Regions from separate parts of the Actinoplanes sp. NPDC051343 genome, predicted to be linked through region 3. Evidence: riboswitches for the same ligand, from Rfam matches in the RefSeq annotation. Region 3 holds a riboswitch; each other region holds the start of a gene.
What was found. Region 3 has a riboswitch for cobalamin ahead of ACIA5C_RS13080 (magnesium chelatase subunit D family protein). Riboswitches for the same ligand answer to the same signal wherever they lie in the genome.

Region 1: linked by a shared signal. The riboswitch ahead of ACIA5C_RS20080 (HoxN/HupN/NixA family nickel/cobalt transporter) and the one ahead of ACIA5C_RS13080 (magnesium chelatase subunit D family protein) in region 3 are both predicted to bind cobalamin.
Region 2: linked by a shared signal. The riboswitch ahead of bluB (5,6-dimethylbenzimidazole synthase) and the one ahead of ACIA5C_RS13080 (magnesium chelatase subunit D family protein) in region 3 are both predicted to bind cobalamin.

What each region holds. Positions count from the first base shown of each region.
Region 1 is NZ_JBITEL010000005.1:566,419-571,273, reverse strand. It holds gene ACIA5C_RS20090 (PucR family transcriptional regulator) at 1-807, shown strand, start outside; gene ACIA5C_RS20085 (hypothetical protein) at 932-1,084, shown strand; cobalamin riboswitch at 1,080-1,214, shown strand; gene ACIA5C_RS20080 (HoxN/HupN/NixA family nickel/cobalt transporter) at 1,255-2,319, shown strand; gene ACIA5C_RS20075 (heavy metal translocating P-type ATPase) at 2,435-4,645, shown strand; gene ACIA5C_RS20070 (cytochrome c oxidase assembly protein) at 4,636-4,855, shown strand, end outside.
Region 2 is NZ_JBITEL010000003.1:64,512-69,366, forward strand. It holds gene bluB (5,6-dimethylbenzimidazole synthase) at 107-751, opposite strand; cobalamin riboswitch at 793-994, opposite strand; gene ACIA5C_RS10910 (glycoside hydrolase family 3 C-terminal domain-containing protein) at 1,006-3,843, opposite strand; gene ACIA5C_RS10915 (purine-cytosine permease family protein) at 4,035-4,855, shown strand, end outside.
Region 3 is NZ_JBITEL010000003.1:548,674-563,802, reverse strand. It holds gene ACIA5C_RS13135 (hypothetical protein) at 774-1,295, shown strand; gene ACIA5C_RS13130 (SGNH/GDSL hydrolase family protein) at 1,292-2,515, opposite strand; gene ACIA5C_RS13125 (glutamate--cysteine ligase) at 2,649-4,127, shown strand; gene ACIA5C_RS13120 (VOC family protein) at 4,173-4,577, shown strand; gene ACIA5C_RS13115 (hydrolase) at 4,567-5,982, opposite strand; gene ACIA5C_RS13110 (cobalamin biosynthesis protein) at 6,028-6,390, opposite strand; gene ACIA5C_RS13105 (type II secretion system protein J) at 6,492-7,082, shown strand; gene ACIA5C_RS13100 (hypothetical protein) at 7,079-8,581, shown strand; gene ACIA5C_RS13095 (type II secretion system protein) at 8,578-9,171, shown strand; gene ACIA5C_RS13090 (cobyrinate a,c-diamide synthase) at 9,178-10,533, opposite strand; gene cobO (cob(I)yrinic acid a,c-diamide adenosyltransferase) at 10,527-11,111, opposite strand; gene ACIA5C_RS13080 (magnesium chelatase subunit D family protein) at 11,111-13,138, opposite strand; cobalamin riboswitch at 13,196-13,324, opposite strand; gene ACIA5C_RS13075 (hypothetical protein) at 13,504-13,992, opposite strand; gene ACIA5C_RS13070 (gluconokinase) at 14,013-15,129, opposite strand, start outside.

The sequences.
Region 1 (4,855 bases), on a different contig from region 3:
GTGCTGCACGCCGTCGATGACGCGGTGGCCGCGATCGCCGACGGCCACGAGACGGCCCGGCGCACCGCGCTGCGGCTGGAGGAGTCCGACCGGCGCGAATTCGTCGACGACCTGCTCGAGGGGACCGGCGACCCGGCCGCCATGCTGTCGCGCGCCGAACGGTACGGGCTCGATCTGACCGGCACCCACGCCGTCGCCGTGATCCGCGGCACCGTCGCGGTGACCGACACCAGCCCCCTGCTGTCGCAGGCCGCTTCGGCCCTGACGGCGGCGTCCGCCACCGACTTCCTGGTCTCCACCCGCCACCGCGTGATGGTCGCCGTGCTGCCGTCGCCGAGCCTGGTCGCGGCTCTGCCCCGCACCGCCGGGGACCGCGTCGGTGTCGGGCGGGCGCATCGTGGCGTCGCCAGCGTCGCCCTGTCCTACCGGGAGGCCCTCGACGCCCTCGAGCTCGCCGGGCGCCTTGGCCTGACCGACCCGGTGGTGCACGCCGAGCAACTGCTGGTCTACCGCGTCCTGACCCGCGACCGCGAGGCGATGAGCGACCTGATCGACGCCGTGCTCACCCCGCTGGAAACTGCGCGCGGCGGTGCCGGGCCGTTGCGCGACACCCTCGAGGCGTACCTGGCCACCGGCGGAAACACCACCGCCACCGCGGCGCGGCTGCATCTTTCGGTACGCGCGATCACGTACCGCCTGCACCGCATCCGCGAGCTCACCGGCCGCGACCCGTCCGCACCGTCCGACCGGTTCGTCCTGCAGACGGCGCTGCTCGGCGCCCGCGCGCTCGGCCTCACCCCACCGTAAACCCTCACCCCACCGTAAACCCTCACCCCCACCGTAAACTTTGCCGGGTTCCGGCAACGAACGACCGCCGACTTTGTCCGGCCGCGAACCCGGTACGGCCCGAACCCGCGGGCATCGTCGAAGCATGACATCCATCGGGCAACGCATTCTTCGATTCCTCCGCAGCACTCAGGGGCGCCGGCTCGCGCAGCAGGCCCAGCAGTTCGCGGCCCGCCCGGAGAACCGGCGCCGTCTGGAGCAGCTGCGCCACCGCCTCGACCGCCGCTCCCGTCGGTAGGGTTCCGGCCGGCGGCTACTCTCCTGAGCGTCAAAGATCGTCGGAGAAGCCGGTGGGAAGCCGGCGCGGTCGCGCCACTGTGACCAGCCCGTGGGCTGGGAGTCAGACCTCCGTCGATCACCAGACCTGAGCACGCGGGACGCGAGATCCCGCAGGAGGTCGTCGGAATCATGTTCACCACTTGGACGTCGCGTGACTGGTGGCAGTCGGCCGGGCTGCTGGGGTTCATCGCCGTGCTGCACGTCGTCGGGTTCGGCCTGCTGCTGGGGGTGATCGGGCCGGCGCATCTGCACCTGGGCACGCAGGCTTTCGGGGTCGGTCTGGGCGTCACCGCTTACACGTACGGGCTGCGGCACGCTTTCGACGCCGACCACATCGCCGCGATCGACAACACCACCCGCAAGCTGCGCGGCGACGGCCGGCGGCCCAAGTCGGTCGGGTTCTGGTTCGCCATGGGGCATGCCAGCGTGGTGGCCGCGATGGCCGCGCTCGTGGCGGCGGGCGCGCACGCGGTCGAGGACCTGACCACCGACGGGACGACCGCGCGCACGGCGCTGGGCCTGATCAGCACGGCACTCTCCGGCGGCTTCCTCTACGTGATCGCGGCGCTGAACCTGGTCGCCCTCGTCGGCATCGTGCGGATCTTCCGGGCCATGCGCTCCGGCGCACTCGACGAGCAGAAGCTCGAGGAACACCTGCAGGCCCGCGGATTCCTGGCCCGGGTCCTGGGCCGGCTGACCCGCGCGATCACCCGGCCCGGACAGATGTACTTCGTCGGTCTGCTGTTCGGCCTCGGCTTCGACACGGCCACCGAGATCGCGCTGCTGGTCCTGGCCGGCAGCGGAGCTGCCGCCGGCCTTCCCTGGTACGCGGTGATGACGCTCCCGCTGCTGTTCGCCGCCGGGATGAGCCTGCTCGACTGCCTGGACGGCCTGTTCATGAGCGTCGCCTACGACTGGGCGTTCCTCAATCCGGTGCGCAAGGTCTACTACAACATCTCCATCACCGGCCTGTCGGTCGCGGTCGCGTTCCTGGTCGGCTCGATCGAGCTGATCGGGGTGCTGCACGACGACGCGGGGCTGGCCGACCCGTTCACCAGCTGGGTCAGCGAGATCGACCTCAACAACGTCGGCTTCCTCGTCGTCGGCCTGTTCGCCCTGACCTGGATCGTGGCGATCGGCTACTGGCGGCTCGCCCGGGTCGAGGACCGGTGGGCCAATCCCGACCGATCCTGAGTCACGCCCTCTGTACTGTCGTTCGCCGGGCTCTTGTAGTTCCAGTGGCCTCAATCTCGGCTTGACGGGGACGCGGTACGGGCACCGCCGCCGTGCGTACATTGGCGGCGTGGTGGTGACAACAGCGCCCGCACCTGCGTCAACGCTCGAGCTGGAGCTCGCGGTGACCGGCATGACGTGCGCGGCCTGCGCCGCCCGGGTGCAGAAACAGCTCGGCAAACTCGACGGCGTGTCGGCGTCGGTCAACCTGGCGACCGAGAAGGCGACCGTGCGGCTGACCAGCGCGGTTCCGGTCGAGGCGCTGATCGCCCAGATCGAGAAGGCGGGCTACGGCGCTGCGCTGGTCAAGCCCGAGGCGGGCGACGTCGACCGGGTGCGCGAGCTGTGGCGGCGGCTGGTGGTCGCGCTGCTCCTCGGCGTACCGCTGGCCGACCTGTCGACCACCCTGGTGCTGGTGCCCTCGCTGCGGTTCCCGGGGTGGCAGTGGGTTCTGCTGGCGATGACGCTGCCGGTGGTGACCTGGTGCGCGTGGCCGTTCCACCGCAAGGCGCTGGTGGCCGCACGGCACGGCGGCAGCTCGATGGACACCCTGGTCTCGCTGGGTGTGGCCACGGCCTCGGTGTGGTCGTTCTACACCGTTTTCCACGACGGCGACGCGCCGTCCGGTGGCCAGGCGTGGGGCCTGCTCTTCCAGCCGGGTGGCTCGATCTATCTCGACGTCGCGGCCGGGGTGACCGTGTTCGTGCTCGCCGGGCGGATGTTCGAGGCGAAGGCCCGGCGGGCGGCCGGCGACGCGCTGCGCGCCCTGGCTCAGGTCGGCGCCAAGCAGGCGACCCGGCTGGGCGCCGACGGCGCCGAGGAGCGCGTTCCGGCGACCGCGATCCGGGTCGGCGACCGGCTGGTGGTCCGGCCGGGCGAGACGATCGCCGCCGACGGCGAGGTCGTGGAGGGTTCGAGCGCGGTCGACACGTCGGCGATGACCGGCGAGTCGGTGCCGGTCGAGGTCGGACCGGGCGACGCGGTCACCGGCGGGACGGTCACGGTGGCCGGGCGCCTGATCGTACGGGCCGGGCGGGTCGGCGCCGACACTCAGCTGTCCCAGCTCGTACGCCTCGTCCAGCGCGCCCAGACCGACAAGGCAGCCGTGCAGCGCCTGGCCGACCGCATCTCGTCGGTGTTCGTGCCGGCCGTGATCATGCTGTCCGTGCTCACCGGTCTGGCCTGGTCGTTCGCCGGGGCCGCGCCGGAGCGGGCGATCAGCGTCGGGCTCGCCGTGCTGATCATCGCCTGCCCCTGCGCGCTCGGCCTGGCCACCCCGACCGCGCTGCTCGCCGCCTCCGGGCGGGGCGCCCAGCTGGGTGTGTTCGTCAAGGGCCACCAGGCGTTGGAGTCGGCCCGGGCGATCGACACCGTGGTGCTCGACAAGACCGGGACCGTGACGACCGGCCGGATGAAGGTCGTCGACGTCTGGACCGCCGATGGGGTCGACCGGGCCACGCTGCTCGCCGACGCGGGGGCGGTGGAGAACGCCGCCGAACATGTCGTCGGCCGGGTCGTCGCCGCGTACGCGTTGCGCGAGAACGGTGGTCTATCCGGTGTCGAGGATTTCGAGGCGCTGCCCGGACTCGGAGCCCGAGGGCGGGTCGACGGCCGCGTCGTCCTGGTCGGATCACCCCGCCTGCTCGACGAGCCGGAAACCCACTGGGTGAATCGGCCCGGCACCGTCGTGTTGGTCTCCGTCGACGGGCGGGTCATCGGCGGTCTGCTGCTGACCGACACCGTCAAGCCGTCGGCCGCGCCCGCGGTGACCGCGCTGCGGGAGATGGGCCTGCGGACGGTCCTGCTGACCGGCGACAACAAGGCCACCGCTGAGACCGTCGCCGCCACGATCGGCGTGGACGAGGTCATCGCCGAGGTGCTGCCGGCCGACAAGGCCGCCACCGTCGAACGCCTCCAGGCCGCCGGTCGCGTGGTGGCCATGGTCGGTGACGGGGTGAACGACGCTCCCGCGCTGGCCCGCGCCGACCTGGGCATGGCCGTGGTCAGCGGCACCGACGTGGCGATCGGGGCGGCCGACATCATCCTGGTCCGCGACGACCTGGACATCGTTCCCACCGCGATCGCGCTGGCGCGCCGCACCCTGACCACGATCCGGGTCAATCTGCTGTGGGCGTTCGGCTACAACGTGCTGGCGCTGCCGATCGCCGCCGCGGGCCTGCTCAACCCGCTGATCTCCAGCGGGGCGATGGCCCTGTCATCGCTGCTGGTCGTCTCCAACAGCCTGCGCCTGCGGGGCTTTGCCGGTCCGGGGACCCGATGGCGCTGAACTTCGCGGCCGGACCGACCTCGGCCCAGCTCGCGGCCGACTGGACGGTCCGCCCGCTGGTGATCGTTCCGCTGGTGATCGCGGCGATCCTCTACCTGTGGGGCGTCGCCCGGGTCGACCTGAAGCACCCGGGCGGCCGCTGGCCGCTCCTGCGCACCGGATCGTTCCTGGCCGGGCTGGGCGTGATCGCCGTTGCCACGCTGTCGGCGA
Region 2 (4,855 bases), 490 kb from region 3:
CGCGCCGGTCGCCCAGCGCATAGGCCGAGACGCGGAGCCCGGTGGCCCGCCCGAACGTCTGCGGCCGCCTAGCGCAACCATCAAGGGGCGGGCCACCGGGGCGTGCTCAGACGGTCGCGCCGGGCCAGCGGTCGACGTGGACCGCAGCCTGCCAGGGGCGGCGCCGGCGCCAGCCGTGCTGTTCCAGGTCGGGGACCTCGTTGAGGTGGCTCACCGGACCCAGGCAGAGCCAGGCGACCGGCCGCACCCGAGCGGGCAGGTGGAGCAGTTGCCGCAGGAACGGTTCCCGATAGAACGAGACCCAGCCAACCCCCAGCCCCTCGGCGGTGGCGGCCAGCCACAGGTTCTGGATGGCCAGGCAGACCGAGTACAGCCCGGCGTCGGCGATCGCGTGCCGACCGAGGACCGCTGGGCTGCCCCGGTCGGGGTCGTACGTCACCGCGATCGACAGCGAAGCCTCCCGGACGCCGTCGATCTTGATGCGGGCGAACCGCTCGGCCTCGGCGCCGGTCAGACCGGCCGCGAAGGTGTCGCGCTCGTCCTGGACGTGAATGTGGAAGGCCGCCCGCAGGCCGGCATCCTCGACCAGGATGAAGTCCCACGGCTGGGTCAGCCCGACGCTGGGCGCGGCGTGGGCGGCGGCCAGGACGCGGTCGAGGGCATCGCGGGGGATCGGCGCGCCGGTGAACTGAGCGCGCACGTCGCGCCGGCGGTGAATGACGTCGTAGAGGTCGCTGAGATGGTCGGACATGGGCAGGCTCCCGCTGCGTCATGGGCCCTGGGGCATGCCCCAGGGCCGGTCAGACGCGAGGCCGGTCTTCGGACTCCCGGATCTTCACCTGACCGCCCGCCTTCCCAGCCGTTCGGCCAGTGGCTGCGCTTGTCGCGCGTGGGCGGCGGCTCCCCGGTCACCGCGGCGGGCCCGTGCCGGATTCACACCGGCTTCCCGATTCTCCCCGCCCGAGGGTGGGGCACCTCGCTGACTAGTTCGTGCCAACGGGCACTCTACGTGTACAGGTTGAGCTCGGCGATGGACCACCACGACGATGCCGAGCCGGTCTGGGTGATGCGCAGATAGCGGGCGGTCTGGCTGCCGATCGTCGCGGTCACCAGGGCCGCGCTGCCGGTGCCCGAACCCGCGGTGCGCCAGGTGCTGTTGTCGGTCGACACATCGATGCGGTAGCCCCGGGCGTAGTCGGCGGTGCTGCCGCCCGAATCCATCACGACCTTGCTGAAGGTCCGGGCCGCACCGAGGTCGAGCGTGACCGTGTTGCCGTTGGCCATCGGCGTTCCCGAGCTCCAGCGGGTCCCGTTGTCACCGTCCAGCATCCGGGCCGGCACATCGGAGGCACTCGACGGCGATGCCGTCGCGGTCCATCCCGTACGCGCGAGCGCCGTCGACCCCGAAGACCCGGTCGTCACCGAGCCGGTCAGGCGGATGTCGCGCGACGAGGCGCCGACCAGGATCTGGCTGGTGCCGCCCGCACCGGCCCAGCCGCCGTTCCAGTACTGGAAGCTGCGCGGGTCCAGGGTGACGGTCACCCGCTGGGACTGCCCCGGGTTGAGGCTGACCTTGGCGAAGCCGCGCAGGTTCCTGGGCGGCTCGCCGGTCGAGGCCGGTTGGCCGACGTAGACCTGGGCGACCTCGGCACCGGCCCGGGTGCCGGAGTTGGTGATGTCGAACGAGACGGCGACGTTGCCGGCGGCGTCGGGTGCGGCAACGGTCAGATTCGCGTACGCGAAAGAGGTGTAGGAAAGGCCGAACCCGAAGGGGAAGGCCGGGGTTTTGTTCTGCCGGTCGTACCAGCGGTACCCGACGTCGATGCCCTCGGAGTACTGCACGGTGTTGTTCTGTCCCGGCCATTGGGCGGCGGTGTGCGCGGGCACGTCGGCGAGCGAGGCCGGGAAGGTGACGGGCAGTTTCCCGGACGGGTCGACGTCGCCGAACAGCAGCGAGGCCAGGGCGTTGCCGTACTCCTGACCGGGGTACCAGCTCTCGATGATGCCGCGGACCGAGCCGGCCCACGGCATGACCACCGCGGAGCCGCTGTTCACCACCACGACCGTGTTCGGGTTGGCCGCCGCGACGTCGGTGACCAACTGGTTCTGGTCGGCGGGCAGGTTGATGTCGGACAGGTCGCTGCCCTCCGACTCGAACTTGCCGACGAACACCACCGCCAGATCGGCGGCCCGGGCGGCCGCCACCGCCTGGTCGTGGGCGTTCGTGCTCGGCGGCGTCCACTTCTGACCGGCCGAACCGTTGCACGTGCTGATCTGCAGCTGGGTGCTGTTGGTCGAGGCCGGCGCGGTGAGGCACTTGCCGGAACCGGTGTTGACCAGGGTGCCGCCGGTGGCGGTCCACTTCTGGGCCGGACTGCCGTTGCAGTCGTAGAGCTCGATCCTGGTGCCGTCGGCGGTGCCGGCCCCGGTCACGTCCATGCACTTGCCGAGCGCCTGCAGGCTGCCGTCCGCGGCGGCGGTCCACGACTGCGCGCCGCTGCCGTTGCAGTCGTACAGCTGAACCGCAGTGCCGTTGGCGTTGTTGGCTGCGGCCACGTCGATGCACTTCCCGGCCAGGCCGGTGATGCCCGCGCTCGCGGTGCCGGGGGAGTTGGTGACGGTGACGCCGCTGCCGGCCCGGGTCACGATGCCCTGGTACGGGCTGACCGAGCCGGACGAGTTCACGCCCGCGCTGCCGCCGCCCTGATAGAGAGGCGCGCCCAGGACCGCGATCGACTTCGTGGTCGCCGGCACCGGAAGGACGGCGTTGCTGTTCTTCAGCAGGACGCTGCCTTCGGCCGCGACCTGCCGGGCCAGGGCGGTGTGCGAGGCCGAGGTGACGGTCGCGGCCATCGTTCCGGTTTGCGTACGGTCGAACAAGCCCTGCCGGAACATCGACGTAAGAATGCGGCGGACGTGGTCGTCGATGGTCGCCTGCGAAACCTGCCCGTTGGCGACCGCCGTGGTCAGGGCATTTCCGTAGTAGGTGCTGCCGGGCATCTCCATGTCGAGACCGTTGTTGGCCGACGCGACCGTGGAGTGGGTGCCGCCCCAGTCCGAGGTGATGAAGCCGTCGAAGCCCCAGTCGCCTTTGAGAACCTGGTTCTGCAGCGGCCCGTTCTCGCAGGCGAACGGCCCGTTGATGGCCGAGTACGAGCACATCACCGAGTCGGCGCCGCCCTGCTTCACCGAGGTCTCGAACGCGGGCAGGTAGATTTCCCGCTCGGCCCGGTCGGAGACGATCGCGTTGTCGGCCGAGCTGTTGCGGCTGGTCTCCTGGTTGTAGACGGCGTAGTGCTTGACCTGCGCCATCGGCCCTTGGCTCTGGATGCCCTGGATGTCGGCGGCACCCATCTGCCCGGCCAGGTAGGGATCCTCGCCGAACGACTCGAACGCGCGTCCCCACCGGGGGTCACGGACGATGTTGATGGTGGGCGCGAGCACGACGTTCGTGCCCTTGCCCCACTGCTCGGCACCGAGCGTGCTGCCGTACTGCTTCATCAGTGCGGTGTCCCAGCTGGCCGCGCCGGCGACCGGGGCGGCCAGCTGGGTGACCCCGGTGGCGCCGTCGCCGACGCCGACCGGGCCGTCCTGCAGGCGCAGGGCCGGGATGCCGAGGCGGGTGTTGGCCGGTATGCAGCCCGCATAGCCGCAGGAGCCGCCGCCATGCAGCATGGTCAGCTTCTCGGCCTGGGTCATGGCCGCGAGCAGGAGGTTCGCCCGGTCGACCGGGGCGAGTGCGGTGTTCATCCAGGGCTGGTCGGCCGCCATGGCCGGGGCAGCGGGGAGGGCGACGATCGCCAGAAGGACAGCGAGGATCGCCGCGAGACGACTTCGAAGCATGGGGGACTCCGAGCATCGATGCGGTATGTCGACGGGGAAATCGACCGGATTTCCAGCATCGCTTCTTTTACGCCGCGATGGAAGTGGGCCGTGGTTCCGGGATTGCGACCAAGAACTCCAGCTTCGGGATGTTCAGTGACCATCCGGCGCGGCAAGATGACCATAGATGCCCGGTGGAGAGGCGGTCGGCGATGGCCAGTACGCAGACGATGGCGGGCGGTCCCGGCGGGATCGAGCTCAAGGGCATCGAGATCGTCGCCGAGCACGAGCGGTCCGGAACACCGCGGTCACTGTTCTGGCCCTGGTTCGCGTCCAACATCTCGGTGCTCGGCGTCAGCTACGGCGCGTTCACGCTCGGCTTCGGCATCTCATTCTGGCAGGCCGTGATCGCCGGGGTCGTCGGCGTCGTGGTGTCGTTCGCGCTGTGCGGCGTGATCGCGCTGGCCGGCAAGCGCGGCTCGGCGCCGACCATGGTGCTTTCGCGGGCCGCCTTCGGGGTCAACGGCAACCGCCTCACCGCCGGGCTGTCCTGGCTGCTCACGGTCGGCTGGGAGACCGTGCTCGTGATTTTGGCGACGCTGGCCACGGCGACCGTGTTCGACCGGCTGGGCTGGGGCGGCGGCACCGGCACCAAAGTCGTCGCGCTCGTCGTGGTCTCGCTGGTCACCGTGCTGGCCGGGGTGGCCGGTTTCGCCGCGGTCATGCGCCTGCAGACGATCATTACGGTGGTGACCGCGGTTCTCACAGTGGTCTACATCATTCTGGCGGCCGGGCACATCCACTGGTCGACGGTGTCGGCCCTGCCCTCCGGGTCGACGCAGCAGGTCATCGGCGCGCTGGTGTTCCTGATGACCGGCTTCGGACTCGGGTGGGTCAACGCGGCCGCCGACTACTCGCGCTACCTTCCGCGTACGGCATCAAGCCGAGGCGTTTTCGCCTGGACCACCTTCGGGGCCGCGCTCGGACCGGTCGTCCTGCTGATCTTCGGCCTGCTGTTGGCCGGCTCGTCCAA
Region 3 (15,129 bases):
TGGGGACGCAGGGCGGCCGGGGAGCTTGGGCTCAGGGCGGCCGCCGAGTCGGGGCTCGCCGATGGGCCGGGCGGTGGGAACAGGTCAGGGGCGGCGAGGTTTGCGTCGTCCTCGACGAGTTCGATCGGGGAGCCGGCGAACATCAGGCCGGTCGGGGCGGGCGTACCGGAAACGCTGCCGGCCGCCGGGCGGTCGTCGTCCGGCGGGCCGGGCCACCGGGTGGGTTCGGCCGGTGGGGGCGTGACGTAGCCGGAGGGTGAGGAGCCCGGGCCGCCCGACGGTGTCGCGGGGAGGCCCAGATTTTTGCGGGAGGCGGCGACCAGCCCGGATGCCTCGGCCAGGCCGGCCGCGAAGAGGACTTCGGCGGCGGCCCGGCCGGAGGAGCATGGGAGGGGTTCGCCGCAGAGCGGGCAGTTCTGCATGACCGTGCTTGGGCCGGCGCCGCCGGCGTGCGCGTCGAGCATTTCCCGGGCGGTGCGTGCCAGCACACTGTCCGGCTTCACGTACGCCTGCGTCGGTGCCATTTTGCCTGCCTTCGTCCCCCGTCGGAGGCCGCGTTCACGACGCGGGCCCGCCTCCATCTGACCGCCTCGGGTCCCGATCCGGGCGATTTTCGGCAGATCCGGGGCCCGACGAGGCAAAAAGGGGCTAAGGGAGCGGTTAACGGGGTGCGGCCGGTAGGAGACGGGCGAGAGGACTACATTCACTCACGGCGTACAGGCAGTCACTTTCCGTATTATCGAGGAACCCATCGGCGTGGAGGTGATCCCCCCATGGACGACGTCGAGCTGTACCGCGAGCAGATCCTCCGGCACGTCAGTCCCCACATCACCGGCCGGTTCGCCGGCTACCAGACCTCGTACACCCGGGAAGTGAAAGTCGGCCAGCCACTGCTGATCCTGGTCTACCTCACCGCCTCGCTCGGCCGCATGGTCGGCGCGTTACTCCGGATGCGGGGTCCCAGCCGCAGTTTCAAGGACCTCAAGAAGGGCCCCGAATACCTGGTGACCCCGGTGCGTCTGCGCGACGACCTGGGCCAGGTCTACGAGGTCGAGATGCACGGGCAACTGCCCCAGTCGGCGATGCACCGGGGTGACCTGGTGCAGTTCACCACGCAGCCCCAGAAGGACCCGAAGCTGCCGGTGAAGCTGATGCAAGTGGTCAACCTGACGACCATGCAACCGCTCACCCCGCGCATCCCCACCCGCTGGTCACACCTCGGCCCGGCCCTGCTGTTGCAGGCGTTCCTCGGCGCGCTTGTGGTGGCCGTGACCCTGGTCGTGATGGTCCATTAGAGACTGTCCAGCGGCACCACGTTCGCCATTGCGAGATCACCTGCATCGTTCGGGTGCAGGTGGTCGCCGCTGTCGAAGGCCGGGTTCAGGACGGCTGGATCGGCGGAATCCCGTACGGCAGCGTCGAAATCGGCCACCGCGGGGAACGACCGCCGAATCCAGTCGTTGACCGCGACCCGCACCGCCTCCATCGACGGGGTCCACGTGCGCCAGCCCTCGAACGGCGTGATGGTCGCCCCGACGACACGAAGCCCCCGGGCGCGCGCCTGCGCCGCGATCTGCGCCAGCCCGGCGATGATCGCCTGCGGATCGGACTGCGGCGGCGTCTGCTGAATGTCGTTGACCCCCTCGAAGATGATCACCGAGCGGGCGCCGGCCCGGTCGAGCACGTCCAGCGGCAGCCGCCACTGCGCCGAGCGGCCGGAGGTCGCGTAGATCGTGTAGTTCGGGTAGTTGGCGTCCAGGAGGACCCGGTTGCCGCTGATCCCCGAGTTGGCGACCGCGTAGTCGGGGACCGGCGAGTGGGTCAGCCGGGTCGCGAGGTAGTCGGTCCAGCGGCGGTTGGCGCCCGGCGTCGAGGCGACGCCGTCGGTGATCGAGTCGCCGAGCGCGACCACGGTGCCGGGTGGCCCGGTGACGTCGACCGCGCTGATGTAGTGCCAGACGGTCGAGGTGTCGGTGAAGGCGCTCGCGGAAGCGTCGCCGGCGTGGTCCTGCGGACCACGGCTGTAGACCGAGGTCTGCATGGCGGCCGGGTGGTAGGTCACGGTGCCGGACGGCTCCGGGGTCCAGGTGGTGACCAGGAGGTCACGGCCCTGGGGTACGCGCAGAGCAACGGGATCGCTGATCGCCTCCGCCCCGGCCGGGACGGTGAACTGCGCACGGCCGTTGAAGAGGACGTCGCGCACGGGAACCGAAGCGGTGCCGTCGCTGGGGCTGTGCGCCGAGAGGGCGACCGTCACGTGGCCGAAGAGCACCGGCGCGGTGCCGAAGCGGTTGGACAGGTGGACTCGCACCCGGTTGCCGCCCGCGGTGGGGTGCACGACGTTGCGGATGGTGTAACCCGCGTACCCCTGCTCGACGCCGCTGACGGCGGCGGCCGGCGCCGTGGCCCAGGCCGTCTCCCATTCGTTGTTCTGATGTCTGCCTGCCGCGCTGGCCGGGGTGGTGGTCGCCAGAACGATCAGCACCACCGTGGCGGCCTTGATTCGTGCGTCCATAAATAGGTAAGTCTCGATCGATGTGTGAGCGATGTAAAGAGCGGGTACCGCCCGCGGTCTCACGCTCTGGTGACCTCTGGCGCCGATCCGGGCCGTGTGCGACGTTGAAGGTTCGAAAAAGAGGTGGTGTGCCGTGGGCGAGGACGTCGAGCAGACCAGCTTCACCCGTGAGGACCGGGCGAAATATCGGCACAAGATCCGCCGCAGCCTGGACGTGTTCGCGACGATGCTGCGCGAGTCACGGTTCGACTTCGAGCGGCCGCTGACCGGGATGGAGATCGAACTCAACCTCATCGACGAGGCCGCCGACCCGGCCATGCGCAACGCCGAGGTGCTGGGCGCGCTGGCCGACCCGGATTTCCAGACCGAGCTGGGCCAGTACAACATCGAGATCAACGTACCGCCGCGCCGGCTGGCCGGCGACGAGAACGCCGACCTCGAGAAGTCCCTGCGGGCCAGTCTCAACAAGGCCGAGGAACACGCCCGTACGGTCGGCGCGCACACGGTGATGATCGGGATCCTGCCGACGTTGCGCCGCGAGCACATGACCGCCGAGGCGCTGTCGGCGAACCCGCGCTACAAGGTGCTCAACGAGCAGATCTTCGCGGCCCGCGGGGAAGACCTGGACATCCGCATCGACGGGGTGGACCGCCTCGCGGTCACCACCGACACGATCGCACCCGAGTCGGCGTGCACGAGCACCCAGTTCCACCTGCAGGTGTCGCCGGCCGAGTTCGCGGCGTACTGGAACGCGGCGCAGGTCATCGCCGGGGTGCAGGTCGCCCTGGGCGCCAATTCGCCGTTGCTGTTCGGGCGGGAACTGTGGCGGGAGACGCGGATCCCGCTCTTCGAGCAGGCCACCGACACGCGCTCGGAGGAGATCCGGGCTCAGGGCGTACGCCCAAGGGTGTGGTTCGGTGAGCGCTGGATAACGTCGGTCTTTGACCTTTTCGAGGAGAACGTCCGCTACTTCCCGGCCCTGCTGCCGATCTGCGACGACCAGGACCCGGCCGACACCCTGGAACGCGGCGAGGTGCCGGCCCTGTCCGAGCTGCGGCTGCACAACGGGACGGTCTACCGCTGGAACCGGCCGATCTACGCCGTGGTCCGCGACCGGCCGCACCTGCGGGTCGAGAACCGCGTGCTCCCGGCCGGCCCGACCGTGCTCGATACGCTGGCCAACGCGGGCTTCTACTACGGCCTGATCCGCACCATGGCCGACGCCGAACGCCCGCTGTGGACCCAGATGAGCTTCAGCGCGGCCGAGGAAAACTTCCACACGTGCGCCCGGCACGGCATCGACGCGACCGTGTTCTGGCCGGGCATGGGCTACATCCCGGTCACCGAACTCGTGCTGCGCCGGCTGCTGCCGATGGCCCACGAGGGCCTGAACCGCTGGGGCGTCTCCCCCGGCGAACGCGACCGGCTCCTCGGGATCATCGAACAGCGCTGCCTCACCCACCGCAACGGCGCCTCCTGGCAGGTCGCAACGCTGCACGCCCTGGAGGCCGACGGCCTCGACCGGCGAGCCGCCCTGCACGAGATGCTGAAGCGCTATCTGCCCCTGATGCACGAGAACCGCCCCGTCCACGAATGGCCGTTAGACGCGTGATGTGCCAATTGGAGCCCAACCCGGAGGCCGGTCCACGGAGGCGCGATGCGAGGACGCACACAGGACGACGGTTCGACGCCGCGGGATCAGCGCCACGACTGGTGGGGCGTCTATCTCGACGCGCCGGACGCTCATGCCCTCGCCCGCTTCTATCACGACCTGCTCGGATGGCCGATGCGGACCGACGGGGCGAACGCGGTCATCGCGCCCGTCGACGGGGTCGGCTACGTGGGATTTCAGCAGGCCGCGGCGTACGAGAAACCGGTCTGGCCGCCGCGGGCCGGCGCCCAGCAGATGATGCTGCATCTGGATTTCGAGGTCGAAGACCTCGAGGAGGCGGTGGCCCACGCGGTCGAGTTGGGGGCCGAGGTGGCCGGCCATCAGCCGCAGCCGAACGTGCGCGTGCTGCTGGATCCGGCCGGCCACCCGTTCTGCCTGTTCAGGGAGTAGGGGTGAGGGTCACGTCGTCGATGACGAAGGCGGTCGCCAGCTGGCTGCCCTCGACGCCAGTGAAGGTGATCGTCCGGCTGCCGGAGCCGGTGATCGACAGGGTCCGCTGCGCGTAGGTGCTGCCCTTGTTGAGGTTGGAGTACGCGCCGATCGTGGTGCCGCTCGCGGCCACCGTCAGCTTGTCGTAGGCCGTCGTCGTGGTCGTCTCGTCCGAGTCGACGAGCAGCCAGAAGCTGAGCGTCGCCCCGGAGCAGCCGCTCGGGATGGTCACCGTCTGCGACAGCGTGTCGGTGTGGGCGGTGCCGTAGCCGTCCAGCCAGGCCTTGTAAGAGCCGGCGTGCGCGGGCTCGGACGACGAGTTGGTGATCACGCTCGTGGAGGCGTTCCACGCCGTGGCGCCCGACTCGAACCCGGTGTTGGAGAGCAACTGGGCGGTGCCGCACGAGCCGCCGGTCGGCGGCGGCGTGGACGTCGAACCCGTGCCGGCCAGCCATGCGGTTCCGTTCAGGGCGAGCGCCGCGTCGGTGCCGGCCGGGTCGTTCCAGCCGTCGTAGAGGGTGTTACCGGACTGCCCCGTCCCGTCGTCGATCGGCGAGCTGTCGCCCCACACCGCGACCCGGCCCGAGCCGAACGTGCTGGTCGTGAAGAACGCCCCGGTCGTGCCGCTCGGGCTGGAGCCGGGCCGCCACACCAGGCCCTTCACCGACGCGTTGTCGGCCTTGTGCAGGGTCTGTGTGCTGCCGTCGCGGATGATGCTGCCGGTCACCCTGCCGAACGGACCGTTGATCACCGGGTCGGTGCTGCTGCTGATCGCGACCGCGTTCTCGCTGCTGATGTCGTTGGTGTCGATGGTGAGCCCGAACGGGTCGGTGTTGTCGACGCCGTTGCTGGTCATCAGGTCGGTGGCGATCTCGACCGAGTCCTCGCCGTCGTTGTTCCGGTCGCTGCCGCTGTGGTCGACGATCAGGAACAGGCCGCCGCCGTTCTGCACGAACTGCATCACGGCCTTCTTCTCGGCCGCGCTGAGCAGGACGTTCGGCTCGGGCAGCACGAACACGTCGAAGTTCTTGAGGTCGAGGGCGCCGCTGCCGCCGTACGTGATCGTGCCCGAGTTGAGGGTTTTCAGGCTGTACTGCCCGCTGCGCTGCAGGGCGACGCCCCACGAGGAGAGCGCGCCGGTCCAGGACGTGTCCGAGGTCGGGTTGCCGTTCTGGCCGAGCGGGTCCGGCTGCGACGTACTGATGATCCAGTCGGCGTTGCCCGCCGTCTCGGCCTTGGTGTTGTCGAACAGGACGCGTTTGACGGTCGCGGCCGACGCGGGTTGCGTCGGGACCATGGCGACGAGGGTCGCGCCGGCCGCCAGGGTGGCGGCGGCCAGCAGCGCACGGGAACGGACGAGCACCATGCACCTCCGATAGCTGATATCGGCGGCAGTCTATGAGCGCCCGGGTTACGCGGGCACCCTTTCGGCGATCGCCACGGTGACGCGAGGGAAAACCCTTTTCGTCGCGATCAGCCGGGTGCCCGCCCGGAGCGCGGCCGCCTCGGCGACGCTGGGCGTCCCCGCATGGGCCAGCACGGTCGCGCTGGGTTGCGGCACCTTCTCCGCCGCCAGTTCGTCGGCGGTGAAGGCGATGAGCTGCCAGCCGTTGTCGTCCGCGAACTCGCGAAGGGAGGCCATCCTCCGGTCCAGCGTGGCAAGGGCGGCGACCTCGCCGCGGTGCCGGCTCACTGCCGCCAGCGCCAGGTCGATCGCCTGGTCGAGCTCGGCTTTCCGTACGCCCGGGCGCGCCCCGATCCCGACGACAAGCATCACACGATGCTAGCCGCGCCCAAGAAAGGCTAGCCGCGTCTAAGAAAGGAACGTGGATCGCCGATCATCCGGATGGGGACGATCGACCGAAGGGCCTTCTGGTGGCGAGGGCAGGTGTTTCCGGGGACGCCGGTATGACGCTGGCCGAACTCATGGTGACGATGGCGGTGACGTCCGTGGTCATGGCTCTGGCCACGGCGGGGATCGTGGGGATGTACCGCATCACCAACCGGTCGGACGTGCTGTCGGGCGAGATGACACAGTTGCAGACCGCCTTCCAGCTGCTGGACCGGTCGGTGCGCTACGCGACGGCGATCAGCCAGCCCAACCCGGCCGCCAGCGCCGCCGGCGGCTGGTATGTCGAATGGACCTCCACCGCCGGCACCACCACGGTCTGCAGCCAGCTGCGGCTGAACGTGCCGTCGAGTCTTCTGCAGCGGCGCTCGGAACCGGCCGGCGGCCAGCCCGGTCCCTGGACCACGGTGGCCTCGTTCCTGTCCGGGACCCAGCCGTTCACGCTGCAGCCGGCCAGCACCAGTGGTTACCCGCACCAGAGGCTGACCATCGACGTGACGGTGCGGCCGTCCGCCGGTTCCTCGCTCGCCCGCCGGTCGAACTTCTCGTTCACCGCTCTCAACACGTCCCTGGCCACCGTGAGCACCGGGGTCTGCGCCGACATGGGCCGGCCGTGATCACTGGACGCCCGCGCGGCGATCACGGGTCGCTGCCGCTGGCCATGCTCGTCGTCATCGTCGGGGTCAGCCTGGCGACGCTGACGCTGAACACGATGGTGCGCGGCGCGACCGACACCAACGGGGCGATCGGCCGCTCGACGGCGCTGCTGGCCGCCCGGAGCGGGCTGGCCGGTGCCCTGGCGTCCCTGCGGGCGGCCGGCAGCACCGGCAACCTGGGCGCGATCTCGGCGCTGCCGTGCTCCGCGGGTCAGGCCGCCCAGGTGACCGGGACGCTCAGCACGAGGGACGGCAGTTACGCCACCACCATCTGGTATCTGAAGAGCGACCCGACCCAGCAGACCGACGCCTGGGTGCGGTCGAACGGCGTCACCTGCGCCCCGCAGCTGCTACAGACTCCCCGGTGGGCGTACGTCGTGGCGGTGGGTTCCTCGACGGCGAGCAGGTACCGGCGCACGCTGATCGGGACGTACCAGTTCAAGCTGCGGGCGATGGGCAACATGCCCGGCGGCCAGATCCGGGTCTACCGCACGCCGGCCGCGACCCAGGACTACTGCGTCACCGGTTTTCCGGCGACGGCCGGCACGGCCCTGACCATGTCGGTGTGCGCGACGAACGCGGACGGCACCACGGTCGACAAGCAGAAGTTCGGCTACATGTCCGACCTGACGATCAAGCTGATGACCGCCGACCCGGCGCTCTACCCCAACGGGCTGTGCGCCCAGGCCGACGCCTCCAATCAGCTCAGGCTGCAGGACTGCGGGCTCCTCACCAAGATTTCCCAGAAGTGGGCCTTCGACTCGGCCAGCAACTTCCGCGGCACCGACAACGGCACGACCCTCAACTCGTACTGCTGGAACATCGTGTCGCCGAACACCCCGGGATCGGCGATCGTTCAGAAGAACAACAACTGCGGGGTGACCACGACCAACTACGAGTCCTGGAACGTCACGGCCGACGCCGGTTCGGGTGCGGCCGGGCCCGAGTCGGGGCAGCTGGTGAACTTCAAGCAGTTCGGCAAGTGCCTGGACTTCAACTACAGCGGCGTCAACAACTGGGCGTTCCCGTGCAAGCAGTCACTGGTCCTGCCGCCGGTGGACATGAGCCAGATCTGGAACGAGGTGTGGACCCTGCCCGACTACGGCACCAAGGGCCTGATCTACGTGACGAAGACCGACGGCATCACCAAGGTGTGCCTGAAGGCGCCCGCCACCGGCCAGACCAAGGTCACCATGGCGGCGTGCCCGCTGTCCGCGGCCGTGGCCCCGGCCGACTTCGTCTGGTGGGCGCGGGGCGACAAGGGTGCCGTCTACGACGAGAAGTACCGCATCGAGGGCACCGGATCCTGGATCGGCCAGTGCCTGGCTCCGCTGCCGGCCGGTTCCGCGGTGCAGGCCGACTGGGTGGGGCTGGACGCGTGCACCGGCGACTACCTGCAGAAGTGGGACGCGGTGCCGCCGGTCAGCACGTCCGGCCTGGCCCGGGTGATCGAGCAGTGAGCCGGCACCGCGCCGACCGGGGCTTCACGCTGGTCGAGACCATGGTCGCGCTCGGCATCGTCGGCACCGTGATGGCCAGCCTGGCGGTGTTCTTCGTGCGCTCCTCCACCGTCCAGCACCGGCAGGCCGACACGCAGGTGGCGGTGCAGCTGGCGGCCGGCTCGATGGACTACGTCAGCCAGCTGCCCGGCTCGAACGTGCTGCTGGGCCGCACCCAGGCGGCCGTGCAGGCCGAGTGGCAGGCGCCGGCCGCGGGCGAATACCTGGCCGCCACCCGCACCGAGCCGGCGTGGCAGGACCCGTTGCTGCCCGCGTCGACCGCGGTGCAGGGCCTGCCGACCGCGCCTGAAACCATCCAGCTGACCAGCGACTCCACCCCCTACCAGCGCTGGTGGTACGTCGGCTCGTGCTGGCAGGCGAAGACCGGCGGCGACTGCACCGTGGTCACGTCCGCTGTGCGCAACCTGTACGTGCCGATGTACCGGGTCGTCGTCGTGATCACCTGGAACTCGCCGGTCTGCTCCGGCCTCTGCCAGTACGTGGCCGCCATGCTGACCGAGAGCACGCTCGACGACCCGACCTGGCAATGACACCGGTCAGGCGGCCGCCGCGGCCACCAGCCGGCGGGCCAGCCCCGGGTCGGCGGCCCAGTGCAGATGCAGATAGGAGGCGTGCACGTTGGGCGAGGCGAAGCCCTCCGGGTCGCCGCCGCGCCACTGCCACGCCGCCCCGGCGGCCGGCGACAGCAACAGCCCCGAGCGCGGGTGCACCGTCGTGCGGTGGAACTCGTGGCCGGTCACCCGCGTGCCCGCCGGGGCCAGCGGGCTGTCGCTGAGCGCGACCGCGTCCCGATAGCCGAGGGTCAGCGACGGGGTCATGGCGGCGTCCGCGTCGAGGACCCCGCACATCGGGGCGTCGTCCAACGTGCGGCACAACCACAGCAGACCCGCGCACTCGGCCGCGATCGCCCCGCCCGCGGCGGCGAGGTCGGCGACCGCCCGGCGCAGCGGCTCGTTGGCCGACAGCTCGGCCGCGTACACCTCGGGGAAACCGCCGCCGACGACCAGCGCGCGGGTGCCCTCGGGGAGCTTCTCGTCCCGTAACGGGTCGACGGTCACGACCGAAGCGCCGGCGCCGGCGAGAAGCTCGGCCGTCTCGGCGTACGAGAAGCTGAAAGCCGGACCACCGGCCAGCGCAACCGTCGGACGGCCCGGCACCGGATCCTCGGCAAGCGGGCTCCAGGACGAAGCCGCCAGCGGCGGCGCCGACCGGGCGATCGCCGCGACCTCGTCGAGGTCGACCGCGGCGGCCACCAGGGTGGCCAGCGCATCGACCGAGGCCTGCGCCTCGGCCCGACGCTCGGCGGCGGGCACCAGGCCCAGATGTCGCGATGGGGCGGCGACCGCGCCGGCCCGGCGGAGGGCGCCGAGCACGGGCGTGCCGACCTCCTCGCAGGCGTCGCGGAGGATCTGCTCGTGGCGGTCGGAACCGACCCGGTTGAGGATGACACCGGCCAGCCGGACCGTGCCGAAGCTGCGGAAACCGTGCACCAGCGCGGCCACCGAGCGGCCCTGCGCGGCCGCGTCCACGACCAGGATGACCGGGGCCTGCAGCACGCCCGCGACCTGGGCCGTCGAGCCGTCCTCCCCCGCGCCCGTGCGGCCGTCGTAAAGCCCCATCACGCCCTCGATCACGGCCAGTTCGGCACCGGCCGAGCCGTGGGCGAACAGCGGCGCGATGCGGTCCGAGCCGACCATGACCGGGTCGAGGTTGCGGCCCGGGCGGCCGGCGGCGAGGGCGTGGTAGCCGGGGTCGATGTAGTCGGGGCCGACCTTGAACGGCGCCACTGGTACCCCGCGGCGGGCGAACGCCGCGAGCAGGCCGGTAGCGACCGTGGTCTTGCCGTGCCCGGAGGCGGGAGCGCCGATGACGACGCGGGGGACGCTCACCACTCGATGCCCGGCTGGCCCTTGCGGCCCGCGTCCATCGGATGCTTGACCTTGGTCATCTCGGTCACCAGGTCGGCCGCCTCGAGCAGCGACGGGTGCGCGTACCGGCCGGTGATCACGACGTGCTGGGTGCCGGGACGGGCGGCCAGCGTGGCCACCACGTCGTCGACGTCGACCCAGCCCCACTTCATCGGGTAGGTGAACTCGTCGAGCACATAGAACTTGTACGTCTCGGCGGCCAGATCCCGCTTGATCTGGGCCCAGCCCTCGGCCGCCTCGGCGGCGTGGTCACGCTCGGTGCCGGCCCGCTGGATCCACGACCAGCCCTCACCCATCTTGTGCCAGGTGACGCCCCCGAGCTTCTTGAGGGCAGCCTCCTCGCCGACCCGCCACTTCTCCGACTTCACGAACTGGAAGACGCCGATCGGCCAGCCCGCGTTCCAGGCCCGCAACGCCATCCCGAACGCGGCGGTCGACTTGCCCTTGCCGTCGCCGGTGTGCACGGCCAGAACGGCCTGCCGGCGGCGCTGGCGGGTGGTCAGCCCGTCATCCGGTACGACTTCCACCTTGCCCTGAGGCATCAGGCGGTCCTCCGCATCTCGAGGGTGTCCAGCGGCATCAGATCGGCGTCGAGCGCGGAGGCCAGGCGGCGGGCCAGGCCGAGCCGCACCGGACCCGACTCGCAGTCGACGACGACGGTCGCGACCCCGTTCAGCAGGGGCGCCAGCGTGACCGGGTCGGGCCCGCTGGTCGCCCGGCCGTCGGTGACGACCACCAGCAGCGGCCGGCGGCGGGGGTCGCGACGGCGTTCGGTGGCGATGGTGGCGGCCGCCTGTCTCAACCCCGCGGCCAGCGGCGTGCGGCCGCCGGTGCGAAGCGAAGCCAGCCGCAGCACACCGACCTCATGACTCGACGTCGGCGGCAGCACCTGCTCGGCCTCGTGACCCCGGAAGGTGATCATGCCGATCCGGTCGCGGCGGTGATAGGCGTCGCGCAGCAAGGACAGGACCGCCGTCTTGACGAGGGTCATCCGCTTGCGGGCCGCCATCGAACCGGAGGCGTCGACCACGAACAGCACCAGATTGGCCTCGCGGCCGACGTGCACGGCCTCGCGGAGATCGCCCGGACCCACCCGGCGGGCGCCACGGTGCAGGGCGGCACGCAGGGTGGCGGGCAGGTGGGGAGCACCGGCGAGCTTCCCTCGCGGTTCCCGCGAGCCGATCACCCGGCCTCGCCGGGCGAAGGCCGGCGAACGCCGACCGGAATGCCCACCCTCACCGCGTCTGGCGATCGAGAGCGTACGCGGACGGAACGCGGCGCCAGGAGCAACCGGGGCCGCTCCGGCCTGCGCACTCGGGGCCGTCCCGCCGGTGGGCGATTCGTCCCGGTTCGTGGCGTCAGCCGGTGGCGGGTCCACGCCCGGCTCGTTACCCGGGGGCGGCCCCTGGCTGCCGTCGCCGTTGGTGCCCGGCGGCGGGCCCTCGTTGCCGTCGCCGTTCGGGCCGTTCGGGCCGTGCGGCGGGGGTGGGGGCGGCGGCGGGCCGCCGTCCGGATCGTCGTCATCGTCCGGCGAACCGTGCGAATCCGGGGGCAGGTCGTTCTCGGCCTCGTTCAGCGCCTGCTCGAGCTTCTCCTCATCGGTGCCGGGCGGGTCGAGCGGATCCTTGCGCCGCCGGTGCGGCAACGCCAGCCGAGCCGCGTCGGCCACGTCGCCGGCCGTGACCTCCGACCGCCCGTGCCAGGCAGCCAGCGCCACCGCGCACCGGGCCACCACGATGTCGGCCCGCATCCCGTCCACCCCGTAGGCCAGGCAGACCCGGGCGATCCGGTCGAGCTCCCGGTCGGGCAGCGTCACACCCGGCAGCACCTTCTGCGCCGCGACGATCCGCGCCGCCAGCTCCTTCTCGTCGCCTTCGAAGCGGGCCCCGAACGCGTCCTGGTCGAGCTCGTACGCCAGCCGCCGCCGCACCACCTCGGCCCGCTGCACCGGATCGCGCGGCGCCGACACGGTCACCACCAGCCCGAACCGGTCGACCAGCTGCGGCCGCGGCTCGCCCTCCTCCGGGTTCATGGTGCCGACCAGCAGGAACCGGGCCGCATGCTTGACCGACACCCCGTCCCGCTCGACGTGCGCCCGGCCCATCGCCGCCGCGTCGAGCAGCAGGTCGACCAGATGATCGGGCAGCAGGTTGACCTCGTCGACGTAGAGCACCCCCCGGTGCGCGGCGGCGAGCAGCCCCGGCTCGTACGCCTTGACCCCGTCGGCCAGCGCCCGCTGAATGTCGAGCGTGCCCACCACGCGGTCCTCGGTCGCGCCGACCGGCAGTTCGACGAGCGCGGCCGGCCGGTGGACGCTCGGCGCCCCGGCCTCGTGCGGCCCGTCCGGGCACTGCGGGTCGGGCGCGGCCGGATCGCAGGCGAACCGGCAGCCGCGCACCACGGCGACGTCGGGGAGCAGGGCGGCCAGGGCACGCACCACGGTGCTCTTGGCGGTGCCCTTCTCGCCTCGCACCAGCACACCACCGACCGCGGGCGAAACCGCGGTGAGCAGCAGGGCAAGGCGTAGGTCATCGAGCCCGACCACGGCCGAGAACGGGTACGGCGTCACGTATTTCCCTCCTGCGCGGGTGTCCACGCCCGCGCGCTGAGCACAACCGAGCGGCCGGAGTCTCCTGACTCCCGGATCGCCGCCGCCCCGCCACCTTCCGGCCCGTCCAGCAGGCCGTGGCAAACCTTGCGGGTGAGCTCCCCGGTCACAGTGGCGGGACCGCCCCGGACTCGCACCGGGTTCCTCCGCAACCGCTCGCCGCCATGCTTTCCCACCGGCGCCCCAAACGTCAACGCGCCCGACCGTGACATACAGCGCCTCTGCCCCGGCCCGCCCGGCGCGCGCGGTCGGCGCCCCGCTCCCGACCGTGACATACAGCGCGTCTGCCCCGGGGCCGCCCGGCGCGCGCGGTCGGCGCCCCGCTCTCACCGGGTCAATCCGAGGAGCCGATCCGTCAGCGTCGGTGGGGTCGGACCCCGATGGCGGAACGGCTCCCTCCCGATCACCTCGGCGAAGGCCGCATTGACGTCGACGCTCCGGACCCCTCCGTTGAGCGTCTCGGTGATCCCCGCGATCACCCGGCGATAGGCCTGCGTCTCCGGTGGCGGGAAGGCGGCCACGTACCGCTGCCCCCGCAGCCGCAACTCGATCTCCGTCCCCGCGGCCGACGGTGAGTAGAGCCACTCCCCCCGGTCGTCGGCTTCGATCCCGGCCACCGGCCGGTCGACCGGGAAGTCCCCCCGCGCGGCCGGCCTGTCCCGGAAGAACCGCCAGATGCTGACCGTGAACGGCGGAAACGCCGCCACGAGCAGCACCAGGCCGGCCACATGCCACACGGTCGCGTGCGGTCGCGCGAGCAGCGAGACGCCGAGGTAGAGAAAGGCGACGTACGGCAGCGGGCCACCGACCTTCATCGTCGGCGGCCGAATCAGCCTCAGGTCAGCCCCTTGTCGGTCGTCGGCAGCGCCGGCGGGGCGAGCCGGTCGAGCTCCTGCACGGTTTCGATCATGGCCAGGGCCGACTTCTCGACCAGCGGGCGCATCCGGCGGTAGAGCGCGGCGTTGTCCGGGTCGGGCCGGGTCGGCTCGCCGATCGCGACCAGCGCCGCCGCATGGTCGAGGTCGGGCAGCTCACCGAGCGCGTGCAGGCCCAGCAGGCAGGCCCCCATCGCCGTACCCTCCGGGGTGTCGGCCACGGCGACCGGCAGGTCGAGCGCCGCCGCCAGCACACCCACCCACAGTTCGGAGGCGACGGCGCCCCCGGTGGCCCGCACCTCGCGCACCTCGAACCCTTCGGCCGCGAACGAGTCGCGCACCAGCGCCAACTGCTGGCAGACGCCCTCGACCGCCGCCCGTACGAGATGGGGCCGCCCGTGCTCGCGCCGCAACCCGAGGTAGGCCCCGCGCAGCCCGGGCCGCCACCAGGGCGCCCGTTCCCCCAGCAGGTAAGGAAGGCAGAGCAGGCCCTCGCTACCGGGCGGCGCGCCTTGGGCCTCCATCAGCAGCGCCGCGTCGCGCTCGTCGGCGTCCTCGCCTTCGGCGCCCGGCCGTTCGAACCCGCCGGCGAAGCTCTGCCCGGCCCAGCGCACCACCGACCCGGCATTGTTGACCGCCCCGCCGATCGCCCACCGGTCCTCGGTCAGCGCGTAGCAGAACAGCCGCCCGGCCTCGTCGGCTGTCGGCCGGTCGACGATCGTGCGCAGCGCCCCGCTGGTGCCCAGCGACACGGCGGCCACCCCGGCCGGGGTCGCACCCACACCGAGGTTGGCCAGCGGCCCGTCCGCCGCCCCGATGATCAGCGGGGTGTCGGCCGGCAGCCCGGCCGCCGCGGCGACCTCACCGCGCAGCCGCAACCGCGAGGTGGTCGGCACGACGGCGCCGAGCTGCGACTGCCGTACGCCCGCAACCTCGAGTGCCTCCTCGTCCCACCGCTTGCGGTGGATGTCGTAGAGCCCCATGCCGGAGGCCAGCGAAAGGTCGACCTGGAACGGCTCGTCGGCGAGCGCGGCCAGCACCAGCTCCTTGACCCCGCCCCACCGCGGGGTCTCCCGC